Regions from separate parts of the Kosakonia sacchari SP1 genome, predicted to be linked through region 2. Evidence: predicted binding sites of a transcription regulator. Region 2 holds the regulator's gene; each other region holds the start of a gene.
What was found. Region 2 encodes PhoB, which activates phosphate uptake and scavenging genes when phosphate is short. Its sites were predicted from a motif close to CTGTCATAAAACTGNCNNAT; they were not measured.
Positions count from the first base shown of each region.

Region 1: pstS (phosphate ABC transporter substrate-binding protein PstS) is a predicted target of PhoB. The motif match lies at 1,611-1,630, and genes of this name have one in related genera.
Region 3: kdgR (DNA-binding transcriptional regulator KdgR) is a predicted target of PhoB. The motif match lies at 2,134-2,153, and genes of this name have one in related genera.
Region 4: glpT (glycerol-3-phosphate transporter) is a predicted target of PhoB. The motif match lies at 2,009-2,028, and genes of this name have one in related genera.

Region 1 covers NZ_CP007215.2:719,771-723,987, forward strand. Annotated here, with positions in the region: gene C813_RS26475 (MFS transporter) at 1-1,255, shown strand, start outside; gene pstS (phosphate ABC transporter substrate-binding protein PstS) at 1,707-2,738, shown strand; gene C813_RS26485 (two-partner secretion domain-containing protein) at 3,420-4,217, shown strand, end outside.
Region 2 covers NZ_CP007215.2:3,784,424-3,788,640, reverse strand. Annotated here, with positions in the region: gene sbcC (exonuclease subunit SbcC) at 1-459, opposite strand, end outside; gene sbcD (exonuclease subunit SbcD) at 456-1,658, opposite strand; gene phoB (phosphate response regulator transcription factor PhoB) at 1,857-2,546, shown strand; gene phoR (phosphate regulon sensor histidine kinase PhoR) at 2,568-3,866, shown strand.
Region 3 covers NZ_CP007215.2:1,991,165-1,995,381, reverse strand. Annotated here, with positions in the region: gene C813_RS32500 (MBL fold metallo-hydrolase) at 1-274, opposite strand, end outside; gene C813_RS32495 (YebO family protein) at 293-580, opposite strand; gene mgrB (PhoP/PhoQ regulator MgrB) at 655-798, opposite strand; gene C813_RS32485 (YobH family protein) at 960-1,199, shown strand; gene kdgR (DNA-binding transcriptional regulator KdgR) at 1,251-2,042, opposite strand; gene C813_RS32475 (MFS transporter) at 2,220-3,593, shown strand; gene htpX (protease HtpX) at 3,782-4,217, opposite strand, start outside.
Region 4 covers NZ_CP007215.2:1,563,487-1,567,703, forward strand. Annotated here, with positions in the region: gene glpB (glycerol-3-phosphate dehydrogenase subunit GlpB) at 1-267, opposite strand, end outside; gene glpA (anaerobic glycerol-3-phosphate dehydrogenase subunit A) at 257-1,879, opposite strand; gene glpT (glycerol-3-phosphate transporter) at 2,153-3,505, shown strand; gene glpQ (glycerophosphodiester phosphodiesterase) at 3,518-4,217, shown strand, end outside.

The DNA of each region.
Region 1 (4,217 bases), 1.8 Mb from region 2:
TCTGTTATGGCTGAATGGCATGAATTTTTGGTTTTATCTTGCCGTTTACCTGGCGTTTGAAATTATTGCTGCCATGGTCTTAATCCCGTGGGAAACATTGCCATCGGAAATGACCAAAGATTTTAACGATCGCACCAAGCTTTCTACTTGCCGCATGTTTCTTTCGGCTTCCGGTACGTTTCTCGCGACCTTTATCCCCGGTGTGTTAATTGGCTGGCTGGGTGAAAAAAATGCCGATGCGTATTTGATTAACGGCGTTGTTTTTGCTGTGTTGTTTATGGTCTGCGTATTTATTTCCTGGAAAGTAAGCTGGGAGCGAGAAATCACACCAGAAATGATGCAGGAGATGGAGAAAAAACGTCAAACTGGCAATGCGGCGCAAACACTTACCGGCGTGATTAAGTTATTTAAAGATTATGCCTCGACACTGAAAATTCGTGCATTCCGCAAGCATCTGGCTATTTATCTTTTCTCTTTCACGGCGAAAGATATTTATAACACGGTGTTTGTTTTTTTCTGTGTTTATTGCTTGCATGTCTCATCTTCGCTGGCGGGAACCTTGCTGTCGATGAGCATCGTCGGGCTGCCGGTAACGCTCGTCGCGGGCTTCGCCATTATCAAATATGGCCCGTCCCGGCTTTATGTTTTTGCCTACAGCATGATGCTGCTGTGCCTGGGCGGTTTCTTTCTGGTGTACCAATTCCCCACGGAAAACAAAGTGGTGCTGCTGGTGATCCTTGCCGGGTTCTACCAGGTTGGGCGCTGCGTTCTGGAATTTACGCCGTGGAACGTGTTCCCGTTTATTCCGGACATTGACGAAATGATTACGCGCCAGCGCCGCGAAGGACTATTTGCTGCCGTGATGACGTTTTCACGTAAAACTACGGTAGCCATTGCGACCTTTGCCGTGGGTTTGCTATTGCAGAGCGGTGGTTTTGTTAAAGGCAGCCTGCAACAGCCTCAGGAAGCGATCACCACCATTGTGATGTTGTTGTTTATTGGCACCGCCGGGCTTTTGCTGGTGGCAATGTGGCAAGCCCTGACTTTCCATCTGAATAAGCGCACACACCGTATTTTTGTCGATGAACTTGACCGCCTGAAAGCCAACGGAAATAAACAGAGTGTGACACCTGAAGCGCGTAAAGTTGTCGAAGACTTGACAGGTCATCGTTACGACACGCTTTGGTCTGATGCCACGGTAGACGATGCAGTAATATCAACTGCCGGATTAAGTAAAAGTTATATGCCGAAATAGGTTTAATTGCCTGGTATATATTGGGCTGATTTTTTTAAAAAAGGATCGGCTATTTTTAAAGGGCATTTATTGATGAATCAATATCATGTTGAGTCGGTGGATTATTCTCGGTGAGAGTAATTTTGCGGGCGGAAAAAATAACTTACATAATGTTGCACATCTGTCATATGAGTGCTGCGGTTTTCGTGTTTAATAGCTGCGGCTACTGTAACTCAGTACGCTCCTCCAGAGCGCGAGAGTTGCAAATTTTAACCGTTAGGTTAATTCATCTTTTTTAAGATTTGCTTAGACCTCCCGATTGCGATCCGGAGGTCTTTTTTTGCGTGTTGTGCCGCCTTGTTTTTATTTTTCGCGGTTGACACAAAATTGTCATAAATTCGCTCTATGCTGCCCTCGCTCTTAATATTATTCAAAAATTTAATCACTATTTCGATTCGGAGAGACTATGGCAATGCTTAATGCGTCAGTTCGCCTGATGGCTGCTGCTCTTGCACTTTCTACGACTACTGTTTTCGCTGCAACGAATGTGACGGGTGCTGGTGGTACTTTCCCGGCGCCTGTATATGCAAAATGGGCGGCTGAATACCAGAAACAGACGGGATCTCAGGTGAACTACCAGGGGATTGGTTCTTCTGGCGGCATCAAACAGATTATTGCGAAAACCGTGGACTTCGGCGCATCCGATGCCCCGATGAGTGATGATGATCTGGCGAAAAACGGCCTGTTTCAGTTTCCGACTGTCATTGGTGGTGTGGTGCTGGCGGTTAATATTCCTGGCGTAAAATCCGGCGAACTGACGCTGGACGGCAAAACGCTGGGCGATATTTATCTGGGCACCGTTAAAAAGTGGAATGACCCGGAAATCACCAAACTGAATCCGAAAGTCAAACTGCCGGACACGAATATTAACGTGGTGCGCCGCGCAGATGGCTCGGGCACTTCTTTTGTTTTCACCAGCTACTTATCTAAAGTGAATGCTGACTGGGCAAGCAAAGTGGGTAAAGGCTCAACGGTGAACTGGCCGGTTGGCTTAGGCGGTAAAGGCAACGATGGCGTTGCCGCGTTTGTACAGCGTCTGCCGGGCTCCATCGGCTATGTTGAATACGCCTATGCTAAACAGAACAACCTGACCTGGACAAAACTGTTTGACGCCGATGGCAAAGTGGTTGAGCCGTCACAGCAGAGCTTCAGCAATAGCGCCAAAGGGGCTGACTGGAGTAAATCTTTCGCTCAGGATCTGACTTTCCAGAAAGGCAAAGATGCATGGCCGATTTCGTCCACCACCTTTATCCTGGTGTATAAAAAACAGGATGACGCGGCGAAAGGCGCTGAAGTGCTGAAATTCTTCGACTGGTCTTACAAAAATGGCAGCACCATCGCCAGCGATCTGGATTACGCGCCGCTGCCGGATTCCGTTACCGCTCAGGTTCGCGCTGCATGGAAAGCCAACGTACAGGACGCTTCTGGTAAGCCGCTGTTCTAATCTCGCTATTTCTTAAAAACAAACCCGGTGCGCTACCGGGTTTTTTGTTATTAGCTCAAAGCTAATTGCCTACGCAACGTATTTTTATTTTATTAAGTTGAGTGGCGAATAATTATGTTTACCAGGTTAATAACATTGAGGCTTGTTATATTACTTTGATAGATAATTCTGCAACGATATTTTTATTGTCTTAATGCTTCTAAGTTATATTTTAAATGATGCACTTCGATTGTCTGTTTTTCACTCGCCAGACCAAATGAATCATCTGATTTTGAAGTATGGCATATTGTTCTATTTGTTAACCCCTGTTAGTTTTTAGCCCGGTCTTGATTTATTCCCCGCTCGCGGGATACTGCGATGTTCAATCCTGATGTTAATTCTTTCACAGGCTTTGTAAAAACCAGACGTCTCGCGAGGTGCCAGGTTTCATTTTTTATTCTGATTCGGTATGCCTGGTGAAGTTACCAATAAATTCATTCGAATAAAAAATCGATTCCAGGCTCAGGAAACAAGACTGAGAACGTTTTATTTCAAATTGGTTCTGAAGGTTAATTAAAGGGAAGCAAAAGCGTGATTAATTCGGAAAAGAAAGTCCAACGCCTTGTGAGAACTCAGCTGGCTCCGTTGACGGTTGCAATGATATTCGCATTACCTGCTGTTGCGCATTCCGCTGGTTTAAGTATGAAAAATGGCACGCTATATAATGCGAATGGCGTGCCGGTCGTGGATATTAGTAAACCTAACAGTAATGGCTTGTCACATAACGTCTGGGACAACCTCAACGTCGATAAAAATGGCGTTATTTTTAATAACAGCGGTTCAGCATCCGATACCGTATTAGGCGGCACCATCCAGGGTAACAGCAATCTGACATCCGGGTCAGCAAAAGTTATTCTCAACGAAGTCACCTCCAAAAATGCATCGACGATTAATGGCATGATGGAAGTGGCGGGTGATAAAGCTGCATTAATTATCGCCAACCCCAATGGCATTACGGTAAATGGTGGCGGTACGATTAATACTGATAAACTCACTCTGACCACCGGCACACCAGATATTCAGAATGACAAACTTGCAGGTTATTCCGTAAACGGCGGAACTATTACTATCAGTAAACTGGATAACGCCAGCCCTACTGAAATTTTGTCGCGCAACGTAGTGCTCAGCGGAAAAGTAACCGCAGATGAACTGAATATTGTTGCGGGTAATAACTACGTTAATACTGCCGGTCAGGTGACCGGAACGGTCACGGCGTCAGGCTCGCGTAACAGCTATAGCGTTGACGTTGCACAAGTTGGCGGCATGTACGCGAATAAAATTAATCTTATTAGTACCGAAAGCGGCGTGGGCGTGCGTAATCAGGGCGTCATTGCCGGTGGCTCTGGCGGGATCAGCATTGATGCCAATGGTCAGCTACTGAACAGTAATGCACAGATTCAATCGACCGGTTCGACAAAGATTAATACCAACGGCAAATTG
Region 2 (4,217 bases):
CAGCAGCATGGAACGGGTAAAGCGGCCATAATCCAGCCCGGTCAGTGAGGCGGTAAGATCAAGCTTATCTTTCACTTTATCGGCAAGGATTTTGCCATCGGCGCAGGCCGCCAGCTCAACGCGCGGGGCTTGCAAGTTTCCATCCGGCAGCCCGCGGGCGCGGCTCTGGCTCCAGAACGCGCGGTAGGCGACGCCTTTCACTTCAAACTCCACTTCGGCAAGGCAGTCAGCTGTATCGCGGGTCATTAAATCGTTTTGCGATTGTGAAAGGGTGCTAAGGCGCGGTGTTTCGTGGTACAGCGCCAGGCAGATGGCGTCGAGCAGCGTGGTTTTCCCCGCACCGGTCGCGCCGGTAATGGCGAACAGACCGTTGCTTGCGAACGGCTCTTCGGTGAAGTCTATTTTCCACTCGCCTTTAAGCGAGTTCAGGTTTTTTAGCCGCAGGCTCAGGATTTTCATGCCTCATTCTCCTCATCCAGCGCCTGGCGCGCTTCGCTAAACAGCGTGTGTAACCGCGCATTTTGTGTGTCGTCGAGTTCTGCCAGCGCAAGGCGGCGGGCGAAGACCTCTTCGACTTTTAATTCGTTTAAGGTTTCGCGTAACTCGCCGGAAAGAATTCGTTCGCGCTGTTCGCGGCTGCGGCGCACCAGCAGCACTTCGACTGGCAAATCTTCTGTCACCTGCTGGATTTTGCGCTGCATATCCGCCAGATATTCATGACTTTCGATTTCAATATCCAGCCATACGGGGGGCTCTGCGGGGGCATTGCGCCACTGTTCTAACTGACGGCAGATTTCAACAAAATCGCCTTTGATCACCGCTAACGGTTGGGTTGCCGGCACCGCCAGCGCCGTGACATCGGCGAGCTTACCTTCGGCGAATGTCACCAGATTGACGCTTTTGTTTTTCCCGGTTTCATCAAAACTCAACGCAATGGGCGAGCCGCAGTAGCGGATATGCTCCTGGCCGCCAATCTTCTGCGCCCGATGAATGTGGCCGAGCGCGAGGTAATCCACCGGCGGAAAATTTTGTGCAGGGAAGGCGTCTAACGTGCCGATATAAATATCACGTACCGCGTCACTTTTACTGGCACCCACCGTGGTTAAATGGCCGCTGGCGATAATCGGCAGTGGTTTGTCACCGCGCAGTTCACAGGCTTTAGTAAATTGCTGTTGATAGTAATCGGTGATCGCCGCCAGCAAATGTTGATGTTTTTGTTGTCCGGAAAGCCCTGCCTGGCTAACGGTAATGTCGCGCGGGCGTAAAAATGGCACCGGACAAAATACCGCACCGGGTTCGCCATCGCGGCGCTCTAGCAGGAACGGCTGGGCGCCTGCACTGGCTACCACGGTGGTTTTCAGGTAGGCGAGGATCTCTTTTGATTCGTTTAGTGTGGCCACGGAATCGTGGTTTCCCGCCAGCACGATAAGCTGGCAGCCCGTTTGCTGGAGTTTGACCACAAAGCGGTTATAAAGCTCGCGGGCATAGCTGGGCGGGGAACCAGTGTCGAAAATATCGCCTGCGACAATAATGGCATCCACCTGATGCGTTTCGGCGGCGGCGAGCAGCCAGTCGAGAAAAGCGTCATGTTCGGCGGCGCGGTTTTTACTGTAGAAGTTTTGACCCAGATGCCAGTCTGAAGTGTGAATGATGCGCATAGCGGTTCCGTGGCGAAAAAGCGTAAAGCAGATTATAAACATTAAGCAGATGAGGGACATAACCGAACGCAAATTTGCGCTGTCACACAGCCACCGCGCGGGTCATATAGCGGTCATCTTATTCATAAATCTGTCATAAAACTGACGCATAATGGCGCCGCTACCTATACTGACGACTTAATTAAAACAGGGCGAATTATGGCGAGACGAATTCTGGTCGTAGAAGATGAAGCACCGATCCGTGAAATGGTGTGCTTCGTGCTCGAGCAAAATGGTTTTCAACCGGTGGAAGCTGAAGATTATGACAGCGCGGTGAACCAACTTAACGAACCCTGGCCCGACCTGGTTTTACTGGACTGGATGCTGCCTGGCGGTTCTGGCATTCAGTTTATTAAACATCTTAAACGCGAAGCGATGACCCGTGATATTCCGGTGATGATGCTGACCGCGCGCGGGGAGGAAGAGGATCGCGTTCGCGGTCTGGAAACGGGGGCGGACGATTACATTACCAAGCCATTTTCACCGAAAGAGCTGGTCGCGCGCATTAAAGCCGTGATGCGCCGTATTTCACCGATGGCGGTGGAAGAGGTGATTGAAATGCAGGGGCTGAGCCTCGATCCTTCCTCACATCGCGTAATGACCGGTGAGAATCCGCTGGATATGGGACCGACAGAGTTTAAACTCTTACATTTCTTTATGACGCACCCCGAACGTGTTTATAGCCGCGAACAACTGCTGAACCACGTATGGGGAACCAATGTTTACGTTGAAGACAGAACCGTGGACGTGCATATTCGCCGTCTGCGCAAAGCGCTGGAACACAGCGGCCACGATCGTATGGTGCAAACAGTGCGCGGCACGGGATATCGTTTTTCGACCCGTTTCTGAAATTTGACAGGAGTGTGACGCGTGCTGGAACGGCTGTCATGGAAAAGGCTGGTGCTGGAGCTCCTCCTTTGTTGTATCCCCGCCTTTATTCTCGGCGCGATTTTCGGTTACCTGCCCTGGTTTTTGTTCGCCGCGGTAACCGGGTTGCTGATCTGGCATTTCTGGAATTTACTGCGCCTTTCCTGGTGGTTGTGGGTCGATAAAAGCATGACGCCGCCGCCGGGCACGGGAAGCTGGGAGCCGCTACTTTACGGGCTACACCAGATGCAGATGCGTAACAAAAAGCGCCGCCGCGAACTGGGAAATTTGATCAAACGCTTTCGCAGCGGTGCGGAATCGCTGCCGGATGCGGTGATCCTCACCACCGAAGAGGGGGCGATTTTCTGGTGTAACGGTCTTGCACAGCAGATGCTGGGGCTGCGCTGGCCGGACGACAACGGCCAGAATATCCTTAACTTGCTGCGCTACCCAGAATTTACGAAATACATCAGGAATCAGGAGTTTGGCCGACCTCTGCATCTGGTGCTCAATAATGGGCGGCATCTTGAGATCCGCGTCATGCCCTACAGCGAGCAACAACTGCTAATGGTGGCGCGTGATGTGACGCAAATGCACCAGCTGGAAGGTGCGCGGCGTAACTTTTTTGCCAACGTTAGTCATGAACTGCGCACGCCGTTAACGGTTTTGCAGGGCTACCTGGAAATGATGCAGGAGCAAACACTGGAAGGGGCGCCGCGCGAAAAAGCGCTGCACACTATGCGTGAACAAACGTCGCGGATGGAAGGGTTGGTCCGCCAGTTACTCACGCTGTCGAAAATTGAAGCTGCGCCGACGCTACCGCCTAACGAAACCATTGATGTGCCGATGATGTTGCGGGTTGTCGAACGGGAAGCGCAAACCCTCAGTCAACAAAAGCACACTTTCAGTTTTGAAGTGGATAACGCGCTCAAAGTGCTTGGTAATGAGGAGCAACTGCGTAGCGCAATCTCGAATCTGGTCTATAACGCCGTCAACCACACGCCTGCAGGCACGCACGTTATTGTGCGCTGGCAGCATGTACCGCAGGGCGCGGAATTTAGCGTGGAAGATAACGGACCGGGCATTGCCGCAGAACATATTCCGCGCCTGACCGAACGTTTCTACCGGGTGGATAAAGCCCGCTCGCGGCAAACCGGCGGCAGCGGTCTTGGGTTAGCGATTGTCAAACACGCGGTGAATCACCACGAAAGCCGCCTTGATATCGTCAGCGAACCGGGCAAGCGTACCCGCTTTAGCTTTGTCCTGCCGGAACGTCTGGTTGCCAAAAAAGCCGCTTCCTGAAGGCTCTGTCAGCATATCTTTCCAGCGGCCTGCGAAAACAGGCCGCTTTCCCGCACCGTCTACCACAGCTGAAACGTATTTTGTACGTCTGCTGCTTTTTTGTTCGCATGATCAGCCATGTGTTTTTCTTATAAATGGAGTATTTGACTGCTTGTTTTTTGCAATGCAGCATAACCATCTGGTTTTGCGATCCCACCTTGCCTTTAAACGTTATAAGCGTTTAAATTGCGCCCGTACATTGTCAGACCGACTGTGTTTACGTGGTAAATCGAAAAACTATTCTTCGCCACGTTGTACATAAAGCATTTCCCGCTGATTTTTCACGCAATTGGCGTTTTATTGTTCGGTCGG
Region 3 (4,217 bases), 1.8 Mb from region 2:
TGAGTAGATATTGGCCCTGCAGGCGCAAGAGCATACAGGCATGGCCTAACCACCAGAGGCCATCGTCCTCACCAACAATATCGGCTTTTTGCCACCACTGTTCGATAAATGCTGAGTAACCGCCGGAGGGTGGTCTGGGAAGCCCGGCGGCTTTGCGCTCTTTTCGCCAGCGCTTAACATCTCCAAGTTGATGGGCGGCAGATGCCGAGTTGTTAAAACCTTCCGGCGTGTGGTGCGAGATTGCAGAATCATACCAGGGGTTTTTCCACACCATCTCGCACTCCCAGGCAAACTAGCGCTCGGCGACCAGGCGAATGAAATCATCATCGCCTTTTTCTTTCACTTTTACTGGCTCAACCGCTTCGTCCTTTTCAGGTTCATTTGACTCGCACAAGCGACGCAGCAAAGCATTTTGTCGTTTTTGCTGATCCAGCAGAGCTTCGAGTAACTCGATTTGTTCATTCGTGCGTGAACTGGCGCGATTGATAAAGAACCACAAAACCAGACCGACGAGCAGAACCACCAAAGAAAGGACTATAGACGCAAGGTTGATCGCGCCTGAATTTAATACTTCGTTCATTTCACCACCTCTATATAGACGCGGCATTCTACCACTGACGTCAAGGAAGGAAATCTCTCACTGAAAAAATGCCATTACCAGGGGATGAATTTATTGATGACGCAGATGCCGCTGAAGAATTGTACATCTTGATCACACATTACGTTAAGCATTTGAGTCCAGAGCAGCAGGCAGACCACCAATACGGCAGCCAGAATCAGCCATCTATATTTTCTCACTCCACTCTCCGATACGTTGCAAGGTGTAACCAGGTTATCATGGCTTCCTTAAACCGCGACTAACTGTATCTCCTTTCGGTATTTTTAGGAATGCTGGACTTGTTTCACCAGGTAAATACCGTAGCCTTATGATACAGTCTACCGATGTGCAAGGAGCAAATATGCGTACACTCATACGAAGCGTTATCATTCTGGCGCTGCTGTGGATTGGGCTCTTGCTGAGCGGTTACGGGGTACTGATTAACAGTACGGAAAACGCGGCTGGGCTGGGTTTGAAATGTAAATATGCTACTGCACGAGGCACCAGCACCGCACAATATGTGCATTCCAGTAATGGTTTTTTTGGTCTGGCAAACTGCCCGCTGTTGCGTAAAAGCGATACCGTAGTCGATCATGGCTAACCGTTTGCACAAGAAAAAGCCGCCTTTTCAGGCGACTTTTTTTGTCTTCATTCAGAACGGATAGTCGTTATAACCCATCTGTTCGGAAATTTTCCGCGCGGCATTGTGCAACATTTCAACGTACTCATGCAGACGTTCTTCTGAAAAGCGCAATGTCGGGAACGAAATACTTAAACCTGCGATCACAACACCGAAACGGTCAAACACCGGTACGCCAATACAGCGCAAGCCCTCTTCCTGCTCTTCGTTGTCTTCGCCATAACCCTGCTGACGCACAATATCCAGCATCGGCAACAGATCTTCGGTACTGGTGATAGTACGCTCAGTGCTGCGCTTATACTCAACACCTTCAAGAATCTGCTTCACTTCTTCACGATCGCGCCAGGCCAACAGGACTTTACCAATTGCGGTACTGTACAGCGGGTTACGGCGACCAATACGCGAATACATGCGCAGATTGTACATGGAATCAATTTTATGGATGTAGACAATACTGTCTTCATCCAGCGCACCCAGGTGGATGGTCTCTTTCGTCAGACGAGAAAGCTCACGCATTTGGATATCCGCGCTGCGGATCAAATCAACGTTTTGCAATGCACGCGCGCCAAGCTCAAAAAGCTTCAGCGTCAGGGAATATTTTTCAGACTCCCCTTCCTGCGCGACATAACCTAGTGATTTCATGGTTTGCAAAAAGCGATAAACGGTGCTTTTCGACATCATCACACGCTGCGAAAGCTCGGTGATGCCGATTTCACGCTCTTCTCCGAGCGCCTGCAGAATGCCAAATACCTTCAATACAGAAGAGACAGAATCTGGCTGCTTGTCCAAATCTGCGATTGCCATTAATCACCTCATCGCCTGTGTTTTATAAAATTCAGAATCGGTTTTTATTATAAATTCGTCATCCGGTCACCGCAATGCGCGTTTGTCAACTTCGTTACAAATCTGCGACATAAAACCGGAATGCCAATGATAGAATCATTATACAAATAACTTTGTGACATTAGCCCTGAAATTTCCATGGATAAATCTTCCCTTGATGGCCTGCCCATTCCGCAGCGTTACGGCGCAATTCTGACAATTATCATTGGCATCGCCATGGCCGTGCTGGACGGCGCAATTGCTAACGTTGCTCTACCGACCATAGCAAGGGATCTGGATGCTTCCGCTGCCAGTTCAATCTGGATTGTTAATGCCTATCAAATTGCAATCGTCGTTTCACTACTGACCCTTTCATTCCTTGGCGATATGTTTGGTTATCGCCGGGTTTATCAATACGGCCTGGTGCTTTTTACACTTACCTCGTTACTTTGCGCGCTTTCCGACTCGTTATTGACCTTAACGTTGGCGCGTGTCGCGCAGGGCTTTGGCGGTGCAGCGCTGATGAGCGTTAATACTGCACTCATTCGGCTGATTTATCCCCATCGAAGCCTGGGGCGCGGCATGGGCATTAACTCATTTGTTGTCGCCGTCTCGTCCGCAGCAGGACCGACCATTGCAGCGGCCATTCTTTCTGTTGCTTCGTGGCAATGGTTATTCCTGATCAATGTGCCTCTGGGTATTCTCGCCTTGCTGTTGGCAATAAAATTTTTGCCGCCCAATGCGACACGCAGTGCAAAACCCAAATTCGACCTGCCCAGCGCGGTGATGAATGCACTGACATTTGGTCTGCTAATCACGGCCCTTAGCAGCTTCGCTCAGGGGCAATCCACAACGTTAGTGTTGGTGGAATTGGTCGCATTGTTGTTCATCGGCTCGCATTTTGTTCACCGGCAGTTGAAATTACCCGTGCCTTTATTACCTGTAGATTTACTGCGGATCCCGCTTTTCTCTCTGTCGATTGGTACCTCTGTGTGTTCATTTTGTGCGCAGATGTTGGCACTGGTTTCCCTGCCCTTCTTTTTGCAGACGGTGCTTGGGCGCAGTGAAGTGGAAACGGGTTTGCTGTTAACGCCCTGGCCGCTGGCGACAATGGTAATGGCTCCGCTGGCAGGCTATCTGATTGAGCGTGTTCATGCCGGGCTTCTGGGTGGGTTGGGAATGGTCATGATGGCGGGCGGGTTATTTGCGCTAGCGCTGCTTCCCTCTGCACCGGCAGATATCGATATCATCTGGCGAATGGCATTATGCGGTGCGGGTTTCGGCCTGTTTCAGTCACCCAACAACCACACGATTATCACCGCCGCACCACGCCAGCGCAGCGGCGGTGCCAGTGGCATGCTGGGTACCGCGCGTCTGCTGGGACAAAGCTCCGGTGCTGCGCTGGTAGCGTTGATGTTTAATCTCTTCGAAACGAATGGAACGCATATCTCGTTGCTACTGGCGGGAACGCTCGCCACAGTTGCCGCTGTAATCAGCAGCTTACGGATCACACAGCCGCGCGCCAGTGAGTAAAAAAATTGCTTGTCTAGCAAGTAATTAAATACCGTCGCAAAAATTAATGCCCTGCCCGTTCTGTAGTTTTAAATCCCGAGGCAATAGGCAACACCAAAACCTGTTGCTTACCGCGTCCACCGAACGTGGTTTTCAATTGGCAATAAAAAACGCGTCATTCGACGCGTTTTTTGATTCCAGATGAGCTGTTATTTCAGATATTCACCAGAACGCAATGCTTCAATACGTTTATCCAGCGGCGGGTGAGTCATGAACAGTTCACTCAGCGATTTTGACTTACCATTGATACAGAAAGCCATCATGCTGCTTGCTTCCTGTGGTTCATAGCTGGTTTTCAAACGCTGGAGCGCAGCAATCATCTTCTCACGCCCCACCAATTTTGCCGATCCGGCATCGGCATGGAATTCGCGATAACGCGAGAACCACATGGTGATAATGCTCGCCAGAATACCAAACACCAGCTCCAGCACAGTTGCAACAGCGAAGTAGATCAGCGGGTTGCCGTTAGTTTCTTCGCCATCATCGCGGTTGCCACTGAGGAAACCTGACGCAATCTGCGCAATGATGCGTGAAATGAAGATAACAAAGGTGTTCACGATACCCTGAATCAGCGTCATGGTGACC
Region 4 (4,217 bases), 2.2 Mb from region 2:
GTGTGCATAGTGGAGAACCTGGTCTGCGCCGAGCCGGGCATAAGGGTGATTAGCATGATGCTGTTGGAGGTGCGCGATGGCGCTATCAAGCGTATCGATAGGTTGACCGTCTGGTAAGTGTGAAAGTAAATCCAGTGAGCCGGAGGAGAAGCTCAGAGCACTCTGCCCACGGCTGACAATCGCGCAGCGCTGGCCGCTCTGCACAAGACGTATCCCGCACACCAAACCGGCCAGCCCGCCCCCGATAATAACCGTATCAAATCTCATCTTCCGCCTCCTTTTCCAGACCACACAATCCCTGATAAACCCAGCGTGTGAATTCACTTTCCCGTAGCGCATCGCCCCAGGCGACGGGTTTAACGCCTTTCCAGCGCTCATTAAGAAAATCGGCCAGTTGGTGCAGAGATTCACTTTCAGTCGTGACATGCAGACGGTTAAGCAATCCGGCTGCACGGCAGGCGCAAAGTTCACCCTGGCAAGTGCCCATTCCGACGCGTGTGCGGCGGCGTAAATCAAGGAGCGAATGGACATTGAGGTTTTCGACCGCGTACTGCACTTCTCCGGCAGTGACGGCTTCACATTCGCAAACCAGACTGCGGTTATGTCTGTCGCTACCAAGCCAGGCTGGCGTGCGATCACCGTGGCGATAGACCGCCGAACCGCGTAGTGGCGTCGGCAGAGAGATGATTTTTTTGAGCGCCTGTTCAGTCGGCTCGCGGGAGCCAGGCAGCGGCGCGGTAGCGGTGGTACAGGGAGCATGATGATTGAGCTTGCGACACACGGCATCCGTTGCCCATTCGGCCATTAACCGATAAGTCATCAGCTTGCCGCCAGTTATAGTGATAAAGCCTTCCAACCCGTCTCGCTGCGCGTGGTCCAGCAACACAATTCCCCGGCTAACATTGCGTCCACTCGGGTCATTATCGCTGGCGACCAGTGGTCGCACACCGGCGTAAGCACGCAGGATGCGCGTTTTCGCCATCACCGGCGCCAGTTTTTCCCCTTCACGCAGCAGAATATCCACTTCGTCAGGCGTGACGCGCAGGTTATCGATATCGGCGTAATCAATATGCGTCGAGGTGGTGCCAATCAGGGAAATCGTGTCGCCTGGCACCAGAATATCGGCATCGGCGGGTTTGCGGCAGCGGTTGATAACGTGCTGATTAATGCGATGATCGAGGATCAGCAACGCACCTTTCGCCGGGAACATGCGGATCGACAGGTCGGCATATTCGGCAATGCGCTGCCCCCAGATCCCGGCGGCATTCACCACCACTGGCGCGTGGAGTTCCTGGGTTTCACCACTGGCAGGGTGATAAAGGCGCACACCGCTCACCGTGTCGCCATGGCGGATTAGCCCGCACACTTCGTGCCCGGTGAGGACTTTGGCGCCGTGCTCGCGCGCGTCCAGCATATTGCTGGCGGTGAGGCGGAAAGGGTCCACCGTGCCGTCCGGCACACGCACCGCGCCGACTAGCGCCGGGTTGACGCTGGGCTCCATGCGCAACGCTTCCTGCGGTGATATAACCTGCGCCGGGATCCCCGCTTGCAGACAGGCGTCAATAAACTGGCTTTGATACACCAGGTCATCTTCCGGCAGGGTAATAAACAGGCCGTCTGTTGGTTCGATACAGTGGCGGGCGATGCGTTTGAGGATCTGGTTTTCGGCAATACATTCACGCGCTGATTCGTTATCGGTCACCGCGTAACGCGCTCCGCTGTGTAGCAAGCCGTGGTTACGGCCGGTCGCGCCGGTGGCGATATCGTGGCGTTCAAGCAGCACCACGCGCAAGCCGCGCAGGGCGCAGTCGCGAGCAATACCTGCGCCGGTCGCACCGCCGCCGATAATAATCACATCGTAGTCACTGGAGTTGCGCATGTTCGCGTCCTTCTGGTCGACGTTCCTTAGCAATCATTTAGCCATACTATGATTGTGGTTTGTTTGATATCGCGCATATTCGAGCAAAAAACGAAAGTGAAACGCGCTTTCATGCGTGAAGTTAGATGTTTGTCATATTTCTGTAACAATATCTGCGACAACTCATTCTCTCTGGTTAAAACTTTCACTACAATCCGCCGCGAATAACTCTGGTTATGTTCGTTTTCACTCATTAATGAAAGATATGAGTCTTACCGCGCCACGGAGGCCGCTATGTTGAGTATTTTTAGACCTGCCCCCCATCAATCGCGTCTGCCCGATGCGCAAATCGATCCGTTGTACCGGCGGTTGCGCTGGCAGATTTTCCTCGGGATCTTCTTCGGTTATGCCGCCTACTATCTGGTGCGTAAGAACTTTGCGCTGGCAATGCCGTATTTAGTCGAACAGGGCTTTTCCCGTGGCGATCTGGGGTTTGCGCTGTCCGGTATCTCCATTGCCTACGGCTTTTCTAAATTTATTATGGGTTCGGTGTCTGATCGCTCGAATCCGCGCGTTTTCCTGCCCGCCGGGTTAATTCTGGCGGCGGCGGTGATGTTGGTCATGGGTTTCGTGCCGTGGGCAACCTCAAGCATCATGATCATGTTTGTGCTGCTGTTCCTGTGTGGCTGGTTCCAGGGGATGGGCTGGCCGCCGTGTGGGCGCACCATGGTGCACTGGTGGTCGCAAAAAGAACGCGGCGGCATTGTGTCAGTATGGAACTGCGCGCATAACGTTGGTGGTGGCATCCCTCCGCTGCTGTTCCTGTTGGGGATGGCGTGGTTTAACGACTGGCACGCGGCGTTGTATATGCCCGCGTTTGGCGCGATTCTGGTGGCGATTCTTGCCTTCGCACTGATGCGCGATACGCCTCAATCCTGCGGTTTACCGCCGATTGAAGAGTACAAAAACGACTACCCGGATGATTACAGTGACAAACACGAAGAAGAGTTGTCCGCAAAGCAGATTTTTATGCAGTACATCCTGCCGAACAAACTGCTGTGGTATATCGCGGTAGCGAACGTTTTTGTTTACCTGCTGCGCTACGGCATTCTCGACTGGTCGCCGACCTACCTGAAAGAGGTGAAACACTTCGCGCTGGATAAATCCTCGTGGGCCTATTTCTTCTATGAATATGCGGGCATTCCGGGCACGCTGCTGTGCGGCTGGATGTCGGATAAAGTCTTTCGCGGCAACCGCGGCGCAACGGGCGTGTTCTTTATGACACTGGTGACCATTGCGACTATCGTTTACTGGCTGAACCCGGCGGGTAACCCGAGCGTGGATATGGTCTGTATGATTGTCATCGGCTTCCTGATTTATGGCCCGGTGATGTTGATTGGTCTGCATGCGCTGGAGCTGGCACCGAAAAAAGCGGCGGGTACGGCGGCGGGCTTTACCGGCTTGTTTGGCTATCTTGGTGGTTCTGTCGCCGCCAGCGCCATTGTCGGTTATACCGTTGATTTCTTCGGCTGGGATGGTGGCTTTATGGTGATGATTGGCGGCAGCATTCTGGCGGTGTTACTGCTGGTTATCGTGATGATTGGCGAGAAACGTCACCATGCCGACGTGCTGGCGCGTCGCAGCTAACAGGGAGCACTGATGAAAACCACTTTCACCCGTATGACCTCAAGCCTGCTGCTGGCAGGCGCGTTAACCAGCCAGGCGCTGGCCACCGATAAAATCGTTATCGCCCATCGTGGCGCCAGCGGTTATTTGCCGGAACATACCTTACCGGCGAAAGCGATGGCCTATGCACAGGGCGCGGATTTCCTTGAACAAGATCTGGTGATGACCAAAGACGACCAACTGGTCGTTCTGCATGATCACTATCTCGACCGCGTAACGGATGTCGCGGAGCGCTTCCCGCAGCGCGCGCGTAAAGACGGGCGCTACTATGCCATCGACTTTACGCTCGACGAGATCCGCTCGCTGAAGTTTACCGAAGGGTTCGAGCTCGAAAAGGGCAAGAAAGTGCAGGTCTATCCGGGCCGTTTCCCGATGGGTAAATCCGATTTCCGCATTCACACGTTTGAAGAGGAGATCGAGTTTGTGCAGGGGTTGAACCACTCCACTGGCAAAAACATCGGTATTTATCCGGAGATCAAAGCGCCCTGGTTCCACCATCAGGAAGGGAAAGACATTGCCGCAAAGACGCTGGAAGTGCTGAAAAAGTACGGTTACACCAGCAAGCAGGACAATGTGTATCTGCAATGTTTTGACGTCAATGAGCTCAAACGCATTAAGAATGAGCTGGAACCGAAGATGGGGATGGATCTCAGGCTGGTGCAGCTGATTGCCT